One region of the Nonomuraea sp. 3N208 genome, then DNA from elsewhere that is predicted to be linked to it. Evidence: riboswitches for the same ligand, from Rfam matches in the RefSeq annotation. Region 1 holds a riboswitch; the other holds the start of a gene.
The links. A riboswitch is a leader RNA that binds a small molecule or an ion and turns the genes downstream of it on or off. The one in region 1 is predicted to bind glycine.
Positions count from the first base shown of each region.

Region 2: another riboswitch for glycine. It lies ahead of gcvT (glycine cleavage system aminomethyltransferase GcvT); the one in region 1 lies ahead of gcvP (aminomethyl-transferring glycine dehydrogenase).

Region 1 is NZ_JBQQBR010000017.1:57,724-65,557, forward strand. Features, by position in the region: gene ACTWPT_RS25685 (bifunctional nuclease family protein) at 1-22, shown strand, start outside; gene ACTWPT_RS25690 (MerR family transcriptional regulator) at 170-790, shown strand; glycine riboswitch at 839-937, shown strand; glycine riboswitch at 938-1,051, shown strand; gene gcvP (aminomethyl-transferring glycine dehydrogenase) at 1,108-3,933, shown strand; gene ACTWPT_RS25700 (hypothetical protein) at 4,050-4,838, shown strand; partial or broken gene ACTWPT_RS25705 (TetR/AcrR family transcriptional regulator) at 4,820-5,035, opposite strand; gene ACTWPT_RS25710 (hypothetical protein) at 5,095-5,298, shown strand; gene ACTWPT_RS25715 (hypothetical protein) at 5,314-5,667, opposite strand; gene ACTWPT_RS25720 (alpha/beta hydrolase family protein) at 5,749-6,339, shown strand; gene ACTWPT_RS25725 (DUF5999 family protein) at 6,349-6,540, opposite strand; gene ACTWPT_RS25730 (TetR/AcrR family transcriptional regulator C-terminal domain-containing protein) at 6,738-7,298, opposite strand; gene ACTWPT_RS25735 (hypothetical protein) at 7,413-7,811, shown strand.
Region 2 is NZ_JBQQBR010000001.1:309,687-317,520, forward strand. Features, by position in the region: gene ACTWPT_RS01470 (L-serine ammonia-lyase) at 1-381, opposite strand, end outside; gene gcvH (glycine cleavage system protein GcvH) at 443-832, opposite strand; gene gcvT (glycine cleavage system aminomethyltransferase GcvT) at 829-1,914, opposite strand; glycine riboswitch at 1,949-2,044, opposite strand; glycine riboswitch at 2,045-2,142, opposite strand; gene ACTWPT_RS01485 (hypothetical protein) at 2,236-3,078, shown strand; gene ACTWPT_RS01490 (gamma-glutamyl-gamma-aminobutyrate hydrolase family protein) at 3,075-3,767, opposite strand; gene ACTWPT_RS01495 (3-oxoacyl-ACP reductase) at 3,776-4,540, opposite strand; gene ACTWPT_RS01500 (aldehyde dehydrogenase family protein) at 4,545-5,885, opposite strand; gene ACTWPT_RS01505 (glutamine synthetase family protein) at 5,888-7,246, opposite strand; gene ACTWPT_RS01510 (FadR/GntR family transcriptional regulator) at 7,371-7,834, shown strand, end outside.

The DNA of each region.
Region 1 (7,834 bases):
AGACTTCGGCAGAGCGGGGTAGGTATTTCGGTGCATTTACGCTTCACGACGCGCCGAGCCGGATCGTTGACTGAGCATGGTCACGGTCCTACGGTGCAAGTGAAACCCGTGGCCGCCCTTCATGAACCCCCAGATCAGGCCACGGGATGAGAGAAAGCCGGAGGTCCGCGTGGCGGTCAGCAGCGGCGAGGGAAAGACGGCCGGCCAGGAAGATCCGGTGCGGCGTGAGAACGCGCGGCAGCGTGCCGGGGAGCAGGGTCTGCTCTTCGACGAGCAGCCGTCGGCGTTGCCGGGCGACATCGGATACCGCGGGCCCACGGCCTGCGCGGCGGCCGGCATCACCTACAGGCAGCTCGACTACTGGGCGCGCACGGGCCTGGTAGAGCCCACGATCAGGGCCGCGCAAGGCTCGGGCTCCCAGCGCCTCTATAGCTTCCGCGACATCCTGGTGCTCAAAGTCGTCAAGCGGCTCCTCGACACCGGGGTGTCGCTGCAGCAGATCCGTACGGCGGTGCAGCATCTGCGCGATCGCGGGGTCGCCGACCTCGCCCAGATCACGCTCATGAGCGACGGCGTCAGCGTCTACGAGTGCACCTCGGCCGATGAGGTGATCGATCTGCTCCAGGGCGGCCAGGGCGTGTTCGGCATCGCTCTCGGCCGGGTGTGGCGCGAGGTCGAGGGATCCCTCGCGGAGCTGCCGGGGGAAAGAGCGGCGGTCGAGGACACCGTCCCGGCCGACCACCCCGCTGACGAGCTCGCCCGGCGCCGCCGCGCCCGACGGATAGGGTGAAATGCCCTTGTAACACACAGGGGTTGTAATCTAGGACAGCAAGGCTGACGACCCCGTGCGGGAGAGTCCCTGGGACCCTGGGTCCCTGGGCGCCGAAGGAGCAACCCTCCCCGGAATCTCTCAGGCACCCCGTACCGCTCGGGCGAGGCAACTCTGGAAAGCAGGCGCGCCCGCCAGGCGTGCCTCACCGACGGTGCAAGCCCCTTTCGCGGGGGTGAAGCTCTCAGGTCGCGGCGACGTCGCGCTGACAGAGTGGGGAGATCCGGCACTCGCCCGCGCCCTGGCGCCGGTCTCCATAGCCTCAGGAGGCACTGTCCATGACCGACCTGTCAGCTCCGCCGTTCTCGTCCAGGCACATCGGCCCGTCGGAGGCCGAGCAGCAGCGGATGCTCGAGGCCGTCGGCTTCGAGTCCGTGTCCGACCTGGTGGCCGTGGCCGTCCCCGAGGCCATCAGGGCCAAGGACCGGCTCAAGCTGCCCGCCGCCGCGAGCGAGACCGAGGCGATCGCCGAGCTGCGTGTCCTCGCCGGCCGCAACCGGGTGCTGACCTCGATGATCGGCCTGGGCTACCACGACACGATCACGCCCGCCGTCATCCGCCGCAACCTGCTGGAGAACCCGGGCTGGTACACCGCGTACACGCCGTACCAGCCGGAGATCTCGCAGGGCCGCCTCGAGGCGCTGCTGAACTTCCAGACGGTCGTCTCCGACCTCACCGGCCTGCCGGTGGCCGGCGCCTCCCTCCTCGACGAGGCCACGGCCGCGGCCGAGGCCATGACGCTGGCCCGGCGTGCCGGCAAGTCCAAGAGCAGCGTGTTCTTGGTCGACGCCGACGCGCTGCCGCAGACCAAGCGGGTGCTGGCCACTCGCGCCGAGCCGCTCGGCATCACGCTCGTGGAGCACGCGCTCGACGGCGAGCTGCCCGAGTGCTTCGGCGTGCTCGTCCAGTACCCCGGGGCCTCTGGACGGCTGCGTGACTTCCGCGCCGTGGCCGCGGGCGCGCACGAGGCGGGCGCGCTCGTCGTGGCCGCCGCCGACCTGCTGGCCCTCACGCTCGTGGCCGCGCCGGGCGAGCTGGGCGCGGACATCGCGGTCGGCTCCTCGCAGCGCTTCGGGGTGCCGTTCGGGTTCGGCGGGCCGCACGCCGCCTACATGTCGGTACGCGAGGGGCTGCAGCGGCAGATGCCCGGCCGCCTGGTCGGCGTGTCCGTGGACGCCGACGGCGACCCCGCCTACCGGCTGGCCTTGCAGACCCGTGAGCAGCACATCCGCCGCGAGAAGGCCACCAGCAACATCTGCACCGCGCAGGTGCTGCTCGCCGTCATCGCCGGCATGTACGCCGTCTACCACGGCCCCGACGGCCTGCGCCGCATCGCGCACCGGGTGCACCGGCACGCCGTCGCCCTCGCCGACGGGCTGCGGGGGGCGGGCCTGGAGGTCGTGCACCGCGAGTTCTTCGACACCGTCCTGGTCCGCGTGCCCGGCCGGGCCGCCGAGGTCGTCGCCGCGGCCGCCGAGCGGGGCGTCAACCTCTGGCAGGCCGACGCCGACCACGTCTCGGTCGCCTGCGACGAGAAGACCGGCGCCGCCGAGGTGGCCACGGTGTGGGCGGCGTTCGGCGTGGACGGCTCCGACGTGGCGCTGGACGGCGACGCGCTGCCCGCCGCACTGCTGCGCGAGTCGGCGTACCTGACCCACCCGGTCTTCCACAGTCACCACTCCGAGACGGCGATGCTGCGTTACCTGCGCAAGCTGCAGGACAAGGACATCGCGCTGGACCGCTCGATGATCCCGCTCGGCTCCTGCACGATGAAGCTGAACGCCAGCACCGAGATGGAGCCGATCACCTGGCCCGAGTTCGCCGCGATGCACCCGTACGCGCCGCCGGCCCAGGCCGAGGGTTACGTGGAGCTGATCGGCACGCTGGAGCGCTGGCTGGCCGAGATCACCGGCTACGACGCGGTGTCGATCCAGCCGAACGCCGGCTCGCAGGGCGAGTTCGCCGGGCTGCTGGCCATCCGCGCCTATCACCACGCGAACGGCGAGACCGGGCGCGACGTGTGCCTCATCCCGTCCTCCGCGCACGGCACCAACGCGGCCAGCGCCGTCATGGCCGGCATGCGGGTGGTGGTGGTGGCCTGCGACACCGACGGCAACGTGGACCTGGCCGACCTCGACACCAAGATCGCCAAGCATCGTGACACGCTGGCCGCGATCATGGTGACGTACCCGTCGACGCACGGCGTGTACGAGGAGAGCATCACCGAGGTGTGCGCCAAGATGCACGAGGCCGGCGGGCAGGTCTACGTCGACGGCGCCAACCTCAACGCGCTGGTCGGGCTGGCCAAGCCGGGCGAGTTCGGGGCCGACGTGTCCCATCTCAACCTGCACAAGACGTTCTGCATCCCGCACGGCGGCGGCGGCCCCGGCGTCGGCCCGGTGGCGGTGCGCGGCCACCTGGCGTCCTACCTGCCCGGCCACCCGCTGCACAACGACACGCCCGTCGGGCCCGTCTCTGCGGCCCCGTACGGGTCGGCGGGGATCCTGCCGATCTCGTGGGCGTACATCAGGATGATGGGCTCGGACGGCCTCACCGCTGCGACCGAGCAGGCCATCCTGTCGGCGAACTACCTCGCCCGGCGCCTGGCCCCCCACTACCCGGTGCTGTACACCGGGCGGGGCGGGCTGGTGGCCCACGAGTGCATCGTCGACCTGCGGCAGATCACCAAGGAGACCGGCGTCACCGTGGACGACGTGGCCAAGAGGCTCATCGACTACGGCTTCCACGCGCCCACCATGTCGTTCCCGGTGGCCGGGACGCTGATGATCGAGCCGACCGAGAGCGAGGACCTCGGCGAGCTCGACCGGTTCGCGGACGCGATGATCGCCATCCGGGGGGAGATCTCCAAGGTGGCGTCCGGAGACTACGACAAGACCGACAACCCGCTGCGCAACGCGCCGCACACGGCCGAGTCCGTCGTCGCCGACGAGTGGGCGCACCCTTACTCGCGGTCCGAGGCCGCCTACCCGGTGCCGTCGCTGCGGGACGGCAAGTACTGGGTGCCGGTGCGGCGCATCGACCAGGCGTACGGTGACCGCAACCTGGTGTGCTCGTGCCCGCCGCTGGAGGCCTACGAGGACTGAGCCGTACGGCCGGCCGGCCCTGAATCGAGGGCCGGCCAATCCTTCGCCGTCAACTGAGCAGACATGATCGCCAGAAGTCGTTAGGCTCGGTGCGACCGTCGCCAGAAGGAGCTCTCTTGACGTCCTCAGAGCTGGAGACACCGCCTCTCGACACCGCCCGCCGCCTTGCCGAGGACGGCGATCTCGACGGCGCCGCCGCCATCCTGAGCCGGCTGGCCGCCGACCCCGAGGGGCCCGATCGGGCCCAGGCCGCCGTGGGGCTGGCCGTGGTGCTGGAGGAGCGCGGCGACGTCGAGGCCGCCCGGGCCGCGGCCAGGACCGCGCTGGCCACCGGCCATCCCGAATACGCCGCACAGGCCGCCTGCCATCTCGCGCAGGGCTTCGAGCGGGAGGGCAGGGCCGAGCAGGCCAGGGCCGCCTGGCAGGCCGTGCTGGGCGTCGGCACCGCCGCGTACGTGCCGCTGGCCCATCTCGCGCTGGCCCGGCTGGCCGCCGACCTCGACGAGGCGGAGAGTGAGCTGCGGGCCGCCATGGCGGCAGGCGACGGCCAGATCGGGGCGCACGCGGCGCGGCAGCTGGCCGATCTGCTGATGGAGCACGGTGAGCCGGGAATGGCGGCCGACGTGCTCATGGAGGCGCTGGAGTCGGCTCTCGAAGAGGACGTGCCGGGGCTGCGGGTGCAGCTCGGGATCGCGCATCTGGAGCTGGCCTGCGCCGAGTTCGCCGAGACCGTGGAGGGCGGCGCCGACCCCCAGACCAGCGCGCTGGCCATCGAGCTGCTGGCCCGTACCCTGCCGCTGCGCGGGCGGGAGGAGGACGCCGAGCGGGTGTGGTCGTACGGGCTGGAGCACGAGGACGAGACCTTGGCAGCCGAGGTCCGCCTCCGCTACGACCGCGACGCCTGAGATCCCACGGCCGTCTCCGCTTGTTTCACGGTCCAGGTCGGCCGGCGGCTTCGTGCCCAGCACATAACGGGCCGTGGCGACCCCAGCAACTGCGCGCCCGCCAGATTCGCCCGGATCTCCGCCCCTTCCGTGCCGACGCGCTCGGCCAGCGGCAGCATGACCGCCTCCGTGATGAACGCCGCCAGCATCGCCGAGGTGCGCGGGGTCGCAGGTCCTGGATGGCTACCGGACGCGGCGGGCCGCCGCGGCGCGCGAGGTGCTGCGCTTCACCGACCGGCTGTTGCGGGTCGAGGCGATGGAGGGGTTCAGGACCGGCCCGGCCGCCCTGGCGCTCGGCTTGGCCACCCGCCTGCCGGGGCTGCCGCGGGAGCTGGCGCGGAGGATGTCCTGCCTGACACGCGTCCCCTGGCGCACCGGAGCCCCGCCCCTGCCCGTGGCGTCCGACCGGGCGGCCGCCTGAATCGCCTGGCCCGGCTCAGCCGCGGCGCATGATGGCCGCGGCGGCGGCCACGTTGATGATGACGATCGCCAGCCAGGTGATCGTCAGCCCCACCAGGCCGGCGTTGCCCGCCGCGATCGCCGTCAGCGGGATGCCGATGCCCATCGAGCCCAGCGCGATCGGGATCATCGCAGCGCCGGGGTTCTTGCCCTGGTGCCGGTGTGGGGCGGCGCCGCGTACGGCCAGCTCGGCCTGCACGCGGGCGGCGATCGTCTCGTCGAGACGTTCCACGAACGACTCGACCAACGCGGCTTCGTAGTCCGGGCCGAGATCGCGGCGCGCGTCGAGCGTGGCCTGCAGATCATCCCGGAGGGGACGCTTGTCTGGCATAGGAAAATCATGCCCGGTACGCGGCACGCCGTCATCAGCCCTGAGGGGTAGGCCGGAATCGTCCGAAGGTACGGTTCTCCCATGGAGGTCATGACCCCGCGAGGACCCGCGATGGTCGAGGTCGACGAGGCGGCCGAGCCGCGGCTGCTGCTGGTGCTGACCCACGGGTCCGCCGGGGGAGTGGACGCCCCCGACCTGATGGCCGTGCGCGACGCCGCGCTCGGCGCCGGGGTCAGCGTGGCGAGGGTGACCCAGGCGTTCAGAGCGGCGGGGGCGCGGGCGCCCGGCTCGCCGGCCAGGCAGGACGAGGCGTGGGAGGTCGTCCTGAATGAGCTGCGTGCGCGGTGGCCGGGGCTGCCGCTGGTGCAGGGCGGGCGGAGCAACGGGGCTCGGGTCGCCTGCCGTACGGCCAAGGCGGTCGGCGCGGCGGCGGTCGTGGCGCTGGCCTTCCCGCTGCATCCGCCCGGCAGGCCAGAGCGTTCCAGAGCCGAGGAGCTACGCGGCGCTGGGGTGGATGTCCTGTGCGTGAGCGGAGATCGTGATCCGTTCGGCGTCCCCGACGCCGCGGACGCGGCGCGCCTGGTGGTGCTGCCCGGTGAGGGTCACGACCTGAAAAAGGAGCCCATCCGGGTGGGCGAGGTGGTGGCGGAGTGGATCATCCACTACGCGTAGGTCCATAGCTCAGGCCGCGCCGACCACGGGCCGGTGCGGTTCGATCGTGGCGCCGCTGGGCAGAAGCTCCCCGGTGTCCTCGAACAGGACGACGCCGTTGCAGAGCAGGCTCCATCCCTGCTCGGGATGGCAGGCGAGAGTGCGTGCCTTCTCTCGGTCTGGCGCCTGTGCATCCGGACAGGCCGGGTCGTGCGGGCACATCGGCGTGCCTCCGATATCTCGTGGGATGCCCCCGCTGAGGGACGGGAGCGGCTCGGGTTGTCGTTCTGGCAAGTGTGCGATGTCCGTCACACATTCCGACATAGTCCCTTCGGACTGTTACAGGGGGGTCCCCGGAACGTGTGACCTTCGACACAGCGTGCCTTATGCAGGATAACGGGCCAAGCGTGACACGCGCATCACGTTTGCAAACCCTTGAGGAGAGCGTCGAGTCCGCGCTCGAAGTCGATATCGGCTCTTTCATCGCGTCTTACCCACTCGTCGACTTCGGGATCGGCCCAGCCCGACTGCTGGACCTCGACGGCGACGCTGCCGAACACGAAGGCCCGCAGTGAGCGTACGGCCTCCGCCGCGTTGTCCAGGCCGCTGTCGGCGAGTTGTTCGACCTGCTCCCTGATGGCGAGGGCGGTGGCCCCTTTGGGGGGTTTCGTCAGGGCCAGGGCGAGGACGCCCGGGTGCTCGCGCAGCAGCTCGCGCTCGGCCCTGCACCAGGCCTTGGCCGTCTCCTGCCAGGTCGGGCCCTGCTCCACGCGTACGGTGGTGACGTGTTCGGCCAGGGCGTCCATCAGCGCCTCCTTGCCCCGGGGTAGGTGGTGGTAGATGGCCATGGCCTCCACCTGCAGCGCGTCGCCCAGTCGCCGCATGGTCAGGCGGCGCAGGCCCTGGCTGTCGGCGATGTGGAGTGCGGCCTCGAGGATGCGCTCGCGGGAGAGGGGAACGGGTGGTCGCTTGGCGGGCATGGTGATCATCTTACAATGTAAAGGGCGCCGCGCCGGGGTGATTTCAGTTCGTGTCGCGAGACGGCGTACTCTTGGCCGTTGTACGAGGTGCCGGCTGGTGAAAGGGCAGGGTCGATGGCGTTTTTCCGTCCGCGGGTGAGCCGGGAGGCCGAGGTTCGCTACCACGCGGACCAGGAGATCTCCAAGAGCTTCCCCGAGCTGCTCGAGAAGGCGCGGCAGGCCGAGCAGACGCTGCGGGAGCTGCGGGCCGCTGCGGCCGATGACATCGAGCTGCTGGCCGCGGGCCGGGCGTTCGACCGGGCGCTGACCGACGCGCTGCGGGCCGCCGAGGCGGGACAGCGGGCCACGTTCGGGGTGAAGGCCTACGACGATCGGATCGCGCGCCGCAAGGCCCGGGCCACGCCGAACGGCCGGATGTGGACGGACGAGGTCGAACGGCTGCGGACGCTGCGCGAGGAGAACCGGCTTTGGGGGATCCCGAGCGTGCCCCGTCCGGTGCCCGCCACGCTCTGACCAGATCGCCGCCGTCGCCGGGT
Region 2 (7,834 bases), on a different contig from region 1:
GCCGTTCGGGTGCTCGGGGAGGGAGATCTTGCGTTCGAAGATGAGGTCCTGGCCGACGACGAAGGGGATCTCGTGGGTGCCGTAGAGGTTGACGGTGCCCGAGGCGCGCATCGCGGCCAGGCGGTCGTCGATCGTGTCCACGTCCACGAGCTCGGGCTTCTCGCCCGACAGGCCCAGCAGGACGGCCTTGTCGCTGCCGTGGCCCTTGCCGGTCAGGCCGAGCGAGCCGTACAGGATGGCCTCGACGCGCGCCACGCGCGGCAGCAGGCCGTCCTCGTGCAGGCCGCGGGCGAACTTGTGGGCGGCGGCCATCGGTCCGCCCGTGTGCGAGCTGGAGGGGCCGATGCCGATCTTGAAGAGGTCGAAGACGCTGATCGCCATTGATGGGCGCCTTTCATACAAGGCCGGGGCCCGGCATTGGCCAGGGCCCCGGCGAAGTGGGTCAGGACTCGCCTGAGGTGAGCGCGGTGTACTCCTCGGCGGACAGCAGGTCCTCCGCGTCGCCTTCCGTGCGGACGCGGAACATCCAGCCCTCGCCGTACGGGTCGCTGTTGACGACCGACGGGTCGTCCACGACGGCCTGGTTGATCTCGACGATCTCGCCGGCGACGGGCGTGTAGATCTCGCTCACAGACTTGGTCGACTCCACCTCGCCGACGGAGTCGCCGCCCTCGACGGTCGAACCGACATCGGGGAGCTGCACGTAGACCACGTCACCGAGGGCCTCGGCGGCGTAGGCCGTGATGCCGACGGTCACGATCAGCCCGTCATCGAGCCCAGCCACCCACTCGTGCTCCTTGGTGTAGCTCAGCTCGTCAGGGATGTTGCTCACTTCTTCCTCCTGTAAAAGGGCAGCTCTACCAGGTCCATAGGTTCTTGGCTGCCCCGGATGTCCACAGCCAGGCCTTCTTCGACGTCGGCGTCGACGTAGGCCATCGCAATGGGCTTGCCCAAAGTCTGGGAAGGCGCACCGCTGGTGACCTCGCCGACGACGGCGCCGTCTTTGGTGACCGGGTAGCCGTGGCGCGGCACCCGGCGGCCCCGCGCGACCAGGCCGACGAGTCTGCGCCGCGGCGTGTCGTCCTTGACCGCCTCCAGCGCCGACCTGCCGACGAAGTCGCCGGGCTTGTCGAATTTCACCACTCTGCCCAGCCCCGCGTCGAACGGGGTGAGCTCGGCGTTGAGCTCGTTGCCGTACAGCGGCATGCCCGCCTCGAGGCGGAGCGTGTCGCGGCTGGACAGGCCGGCGGGCTTGAGCCCGTGCGGCTCGCCCGCCTTCATGAGCGCGTGCCAGAGCGGCACCGCGTCCTGGTTGGCCACGAAAAGCTCGAACCCGTCCTCGCCGGTGTAGCCGGTACGGGCGATCAGCGCTTGCCGGCCGTCCACGAGCGCGGGCAGGCCCGCGTAGTACTTGAGGCCCTCGAGGTCGGCATCGGTGAGCGTGGCGAGGATCTCGTGGGAACGCGGGCCCTGGACGGCGATGAGCGCGTACTGGTCCGAGCGGTCGTCCACGACGGCGTTGTACGCCTTCGCGCGCTCTTTCAGCTCATTTCCGACTTTTTCGTAGTTCGAGGCGTTTGCCACGACCATGAACTCCTCGTCCCCGAGCCGGTAGACGATGAGGTCGTCGAGCACTCCGCCGCGCTCGTTCACGATCATGGTGTACCTGGCCCGCCCGGGCGCCAGCGCCGACAGGTGTCCGACCAGCGCATAGTCCAGGGCCTGACCGGCCTGCGGGCCCGTCAGGAAGATCTCGCCCATGTGCGAGAGGTCGAACAGCCCGGCCGCCTGCCGGACGGCGTTGTGCTCCGCGGACTCGCTGCCGTACCGGAGGGGCATGAGCCACCCCGCGAAGTCGGTGAGCGTAGCGCCGAGGCTCTCGTGAACGTCTCGTAGCGGTGTCGGTCGGGACATTTATCGCACCTCAGGACAGGATCGGATGCCAGCATCCTCCCCCTCTGTCATCGATGCCTGAGAGCTTCGCCCGGGTTTTGCCGGACTTTCACCTTCGGCGAGGCCCACAGGCCTGCTTTCCAGAGGACACCTCGTCCGTGCGGTCCTTTGCCTTGAGAGGTTCGCGGGGAGGGCTTGCTCCTTCAGGGACCCTGACCGGCTGTCAGGGTGCTCTCCCGCACGGTTTCGTCGGTGATGTCCGCAAGCCTAGTGCCGTTACGGGGGTCTTGTCGCGTTCGCACCGCCCGTGAACCGCTTGGGCGGCGGTCACGTTGAAGGGGCATGAATCAGCGAACGGCGGCGCTCGGGCTCGCGGCCGCCCTGACCATCACGTCTTGCGGCACCGAGAGTGCCGCCTCCCCGGCGCCGCCTCCTCGATACGAGGCAAGCCTGACGGTGCTCGAAGGCGGCGGACACGGGCCGCAGCTGTGCATGGCGGTGGCCGACTCGCTCCCGCCGCAGTGCGGTGGTCCGGATGTGGTGGGCTGGGACTGGAGCAAGGTGAAGCACGAGTCGCTGCGCGACGTGAAATGGGGCGAGTACCGGGTGGTCGGCACCTGGGACGGCGGCAAGCTGACGCTGACCGAGCCGCCGGGGGAGCCGGTACGGGGCCAGGAGGATCCGGAGGGGCAGGACAGGTTCGCGAGCCCGTGCCCCGAGCCCGCGGGCGGTTGGCGGCCCGTCGAGCCCGCGAAGACGACGGAGCGGACCATGAAGGAGGCGATCGAGCGGGCCAGGACGGTCAAGGAGTTCGCGGGAGCCTGGATCGACCGGCTCGGGACAGAGCCCGACCCCGAGCAGGAAGAGACCCTCGACGCGCGCAAATACGTGGTCAACCTGAGGTTCACCGGCGATCTTCAGGGCCGCGAGGGGTGGATCCGCGAGGTGTGGGGCGGCGCGCTGTGCGTGACCGGCGCCCGGCACAGCGAGGCAGAGTTGCAGCGCATCCAGCGGGAGGCCGAGACCGCGGTGGGCGACGGCCTCGTGTCGGCGTCCACCGATGAGATCACGAACCAGGTGAAGGTGGCCACCTGGGTGGCCGGCGACGATCTGCGCCGCAAGCTCGACCAGAAGTACGGCGCGGGCGTCGTCGTCTTGGACAGCGTGCTCAAGCAGGTCCGCTAGCGGCAGGCCGCCACGAAGGTCTCGAAGATCGCGCAGTCCTCGGCCGCCTCCGGGTGCCACTGCACTGCCATCGTGAACGACCCCGAGTCCATTTCGACCGCCTCGATCGTGCCGTCCTCGGCGGTCGCCGAGACCGTGAGGCCGGGGGCGAGCCGGTCGACGGCTTGGTGGTGGTAGTGCGGGACCGTCACGGGTTCCGTGCCCAGCGCCTTGGCCAGGCGCGTGCCTGGCACGGGGACGACGGGCAGGGGGCCGAAACGGCCGGGCGCGGGGGAGTGCCCCTCGTGCCCGACCACGTCGGGGAGGTGCTGGTGCAGGGTGCCGCCGAGGGCGACGTTGAGGACCTGGAGGCCGCGGCAGATCCCCAGGTACGGCAGTCCGGCGTCGAGGGCGGCGGCCAGCACCGCGAACTCCGCTTCATCCCGGAAGCCGCGGACATACCCAATCTTTTCCTCCGGCTCATGGCCGTACCTCGCCGGGTCGATGTCACCCCCGCCGGCCAGGATGAGCCCGTCCAGCCGTTCCACGAGCCGCGCGGGATCGCCGGCCGGCGGCAGCACGACCGGCTGCCCGCCGGCGCGGACGACCTGCTCCACGTACATGTACGGCAGCAACGCGACGGTCATGTCCGCCCACACCGTGAACTTCGCCGGCTCGACGTAACACGTGATCCCGATGACCGGACGCAAGATTCCTCCTAGAGCGGCGTCACGTAGGCGCCGGAGATGCCGCCGTCCACCAGGAACTCGCTGGCCGTGATGAACGACGCGTCGTCACTCGCCAGGAACGCCACCGCCGCCGCGATCTCCGACGCCTCGGCGAACCGCCCCACCGGAACGTGCACCAGCCGCCGCTGCGCCCGCTCCGGATCCTTGGCGAACAGCTCCCGCAGCAACGGCGTGTTCACCGGCCCGGGGCACAGGGCGTTCACCCGGATGCCCTCCCTGGCGAACTGCACGCCCAGCTCCCGCGACATCGCCAGCACGCCGCCCTTGGAAGCGGTGTAGGAGATCTGTGACGTCGCCGACCCCATGACGGCCACGAACGACGCCGTGTTGATGATCGAGCCCTTGCCCTGCCGCCGCATGTACGGGATGACGTGCTTGCAGCACAGGTAGACGCTGGTCAGATTGACCTCCTGGACGCGGCGCCAGGCGTCGATGCCGGTCTCCAGGATCGAGTCGTCGTCGGGCGGCGAGATGCCGGCGTTGTTGAAGGCGATGTCGACGCTCCCGTAGGTGTCGTACGCCGTCTGGAACATCCTGACGACGTCGTCCTCGCTGGTCACGTCGGCCTTGACGAAGAGGCCGCCGACCTCGTTCGCGGCCTTGGCGCCCGCCTCCTCGTCGACGTCCACGCAGACGACCTTGGCGCCCTCATCGGCGAACCTGCGGGCCGTGGCGAGCCCGATGCCGCTGCCCGCGCCGGTGATGACCGCCACCCGATCCTGCAACCGCTGCACTATGTCACTCCCAGGAAATGAAGACGTTCTTGGTCTCGGTGAACGCCGCCAGGGCGTCCGGGCCGAGCTCCCTGCCGAGGCCGGACTGCTTGAAGCCGCCGAAGGGCGTCCAGTAGCGGACCGAGGAGTGCGAGTTCACCGAGAGCGCACCCGACTCGACCGCCCTGGCCACCCGCAGCGCCCGCCCGACATCGCGGGTCCAGATGGAGCCGCTCAGTCCGTACGGGGTGTCGTTGGCGATCCTGACGGCGTCCGCCTCGTCCTTGAACGGCGCCACCGACACCACGGGCCCGAAGATCTCCTCGGTGAACGCCCGGTCGGTGACCTCCGGGGTCAGCACGGTCGCCGGGAACCAGTAGCCCTTCCCCTCCGGACAGGACCCCTGCAGGTAGGGGTCCTGGACGAAGCCGCGGACCCGTTCGAGGTGCTCGGCGCTGATCAGCGGGCCCATCTCGGTGCTCTCGTCGAGCGGGTCGCCGACCCTGACGCCCTGGACGGCGGGCGCGAGCAGGGCCATGAACTCGTCGTACACGTCGGCCTGGACGAGCAGCCTGGAACGGGCGCAGCAGTCCTGGCCCGCATTGTCGAAGACGGCGTAGGGCGCGGTCTTCGCGGCCTTCTCGAGATCCGCGTCCGCGAAGACGATGTTCGCCGACTTGCCGCCCAGCTCCAGCGTCAACCGCTTCACCTGCGCCGCCGCCTTGGCGGCGATCTCCTTGCCGACCTCGGTCGAGCCGGTGAAGACGATCTTGGCTACGTCCGGATGCTCGACCAGCCGGGCCCCCGCGACCTCCCCTGCCCCAGGCAGAACCTGGAGCACCCCCTCGGGGAGGCCCGCCGCCAAGGCCAGCTCCGCCAGCCTCAGCGCCGTCAGCGGAGTCCATTCCGCCGGCTTGACGATCACGGTGTTACCGGCCGCAAGCGCGGGGGCCACGCCCCATGACATGATCAGCATGGGGAAGTTCCATGGCACGATGACGCCCACCACGCCCAGGGGCTCCTGGAACGTGATGTCCACGCCGCCGGGCACCGGGATCTGCTTGCCGTGGTTGCGTTCGGGGGCGGCGGCGTAGAAGTGCAGGACGTCGCGTACGGCGCCGGCCTCCCAGCGGGCGCTCCCGATCGGGTGCCCGGCGTTGGCCAGCTCCAGCCCCGCCAGCTCCTCGCCGTGCTCGCCCACCAGGTCGGCGAAGCGCCGCAGCAGCCGCGCCCGGTCACCGGGCGCCACGTCACGCCACGCCGGGTACGCCTTCCCGGCACGCTCCACCGCCCGGTCGACCTCGGCCGCGTCGGCCATCTCGACCTCGGCGAGCACGTCCTCGGTCGCCGGATTAACGATCTTCATGCTCACATCCGTTCGAACCCACGGAACATCTCCCAATCCGTCACCGCCGCGTCGAACGCGGCCAGCTCCACCCGCGCGTTGTTCGCGTAGTGCTCGACCACGTCCTCGCCGAACGCCACGCGGGCCAGCTTCGACCCCTCGAACAGGGCGAGCGCGTCGCGCAGCGTGTGCGGCACGGTCTCGGCACCCGAGGCGTAGGCGTTGCCCTCGAAGGGGTCCTCCAGCGGCAGCTCGTTGTCGATCCCGTACAGGCCGGCCGCGATCAGCGCGGACACCGCCAGGTACGGGTTGACGTCGCCGCCCGGCACCCGGTTCTCCACGCGCAGCGACTGGCCGTGGCCGACGAGGCGGAGCGCGCAGGTGCGGTTGTCGACGCCCCACTTGACGGCCGTGGGGGCGAAGCTGCCGGGCACGTAGCGCTTGTAGGAGTTGATGTTGGGGGCGTACATGAGGGTGAGCTCACGCAGGCAGGCCTGCTGCCCGGCGATGAAGCGGGCGCCGAGCGGCGACAGCCCGTACGGCCCCTCGCCCGCCATCACAGGATCGCCCTCCACGCTGCGCAGCGAGATGTGGATGTGGCAGGAATTGCCCTCGCGCTGGTTCGGCTTGGCCATGAAGGTGATCGACTTGCCGTCCTGGGCGGCGATTTCCTTGGCGCCGTTCTTGTAGATCGCGTGGTTGTCGCATGTCTTGAGCGCCTCGTCGTAGCGGAAGGCGATCTCGTGCTGGCCCAGGTTGCACTCGCCCTTGGCGGACTCGACGTACAGACCGGCGCCTTCCATGCTGCGCCTGATGCGGCGCAGCAGTGGCTCGATGCGGGCGGTGCCGAGGAGGGAGTAGTCGACGTTGTAGAGGTTCGCGGGCGACATGTCGCGATAGGCGCGCTTCCACGCGTCCTCGTAGCTGTCCTCGTAGACGACGAACTCCAGCTCGGTGCCCACGTACGCGGCCAGGCCGCGCTCGGCCAGCCGGGCCAGCTGCTTGCGCAGGATCTGGCGGGGCGAGGCGGTCACGTCGCCGCCGCCCTCCCACGCCAGGTCCGCCATCAGCATCACGGTCCCCTCCTGCCACGGCACCCGGCGCAGCGTGGCCAGGTCCGGCTTCATCACGAAGTCGCCGTACCCGCGGTCCCAGGACGACATCGCATAGCCGGAGACGGTGTTCATGTCCACGTCCACCGCGAGGAGGTAGTTGCAGCCCTCGGAGCCGTGGTGCAGCACCTCTTCGAGAAAGTAGCGCGCCGACAACCTCTTGCCCTGCAACCGACCCTGCATGTCGGCGATCGCCAGCAGAACGGTGTCGATCCGCCCGGCCGCCACCTCGTCACGCAGTTCGTCGACGGTCAGGAACCCTTCGCTCACGTGACGTCGCTCCCATCTGGCATGGCGCGCTTTCCCGTTGATTGGGCTAGTCTCAGACCATTGATGTGCATGCCGGGATCGCTTGTCAAGACCTGAGGACACGTTGGACGAGTCGGCACGTTTGATGACGGTGCTGCGCCCGGTCAGGGCGGGCAACGCCTTCGAGGAGACCGTGGAACGGCTGCTCCAGGCCATCAAACTGGGCGTGGTGGCGCCGGGCGGCAAGCTGCCTGCCGAGCGCGAGCTGGCCGTCCAGCTCGGCATCAGCAGGGTGACCCTCCGCGAGGCGATCCGCGCCTTGTCGGACGCGGGTTATCTGGACGTACGGCGAGGACGGTACGGGGGCGCGTTCGTCACGTACGCGCCGCCCAAACCGAACGCCGGAGACCTGCGGCAGGTCGTGGCGGACATGGGCATGGACGACCTTTCGGACGCCCTGACGTTCCGGCTGGCCGTGGAGTGCGGCGCGGCCCAGGTCCTGGCCACCTCCGAGCTGACCGAGGAGAAGCGGGCCCTGTTGCTGCGCAGGTTGTCGGAGCTGAACAAGGCGTCCCTGGAGGACTATCGCCGCTTCGACACCGCCTTCCA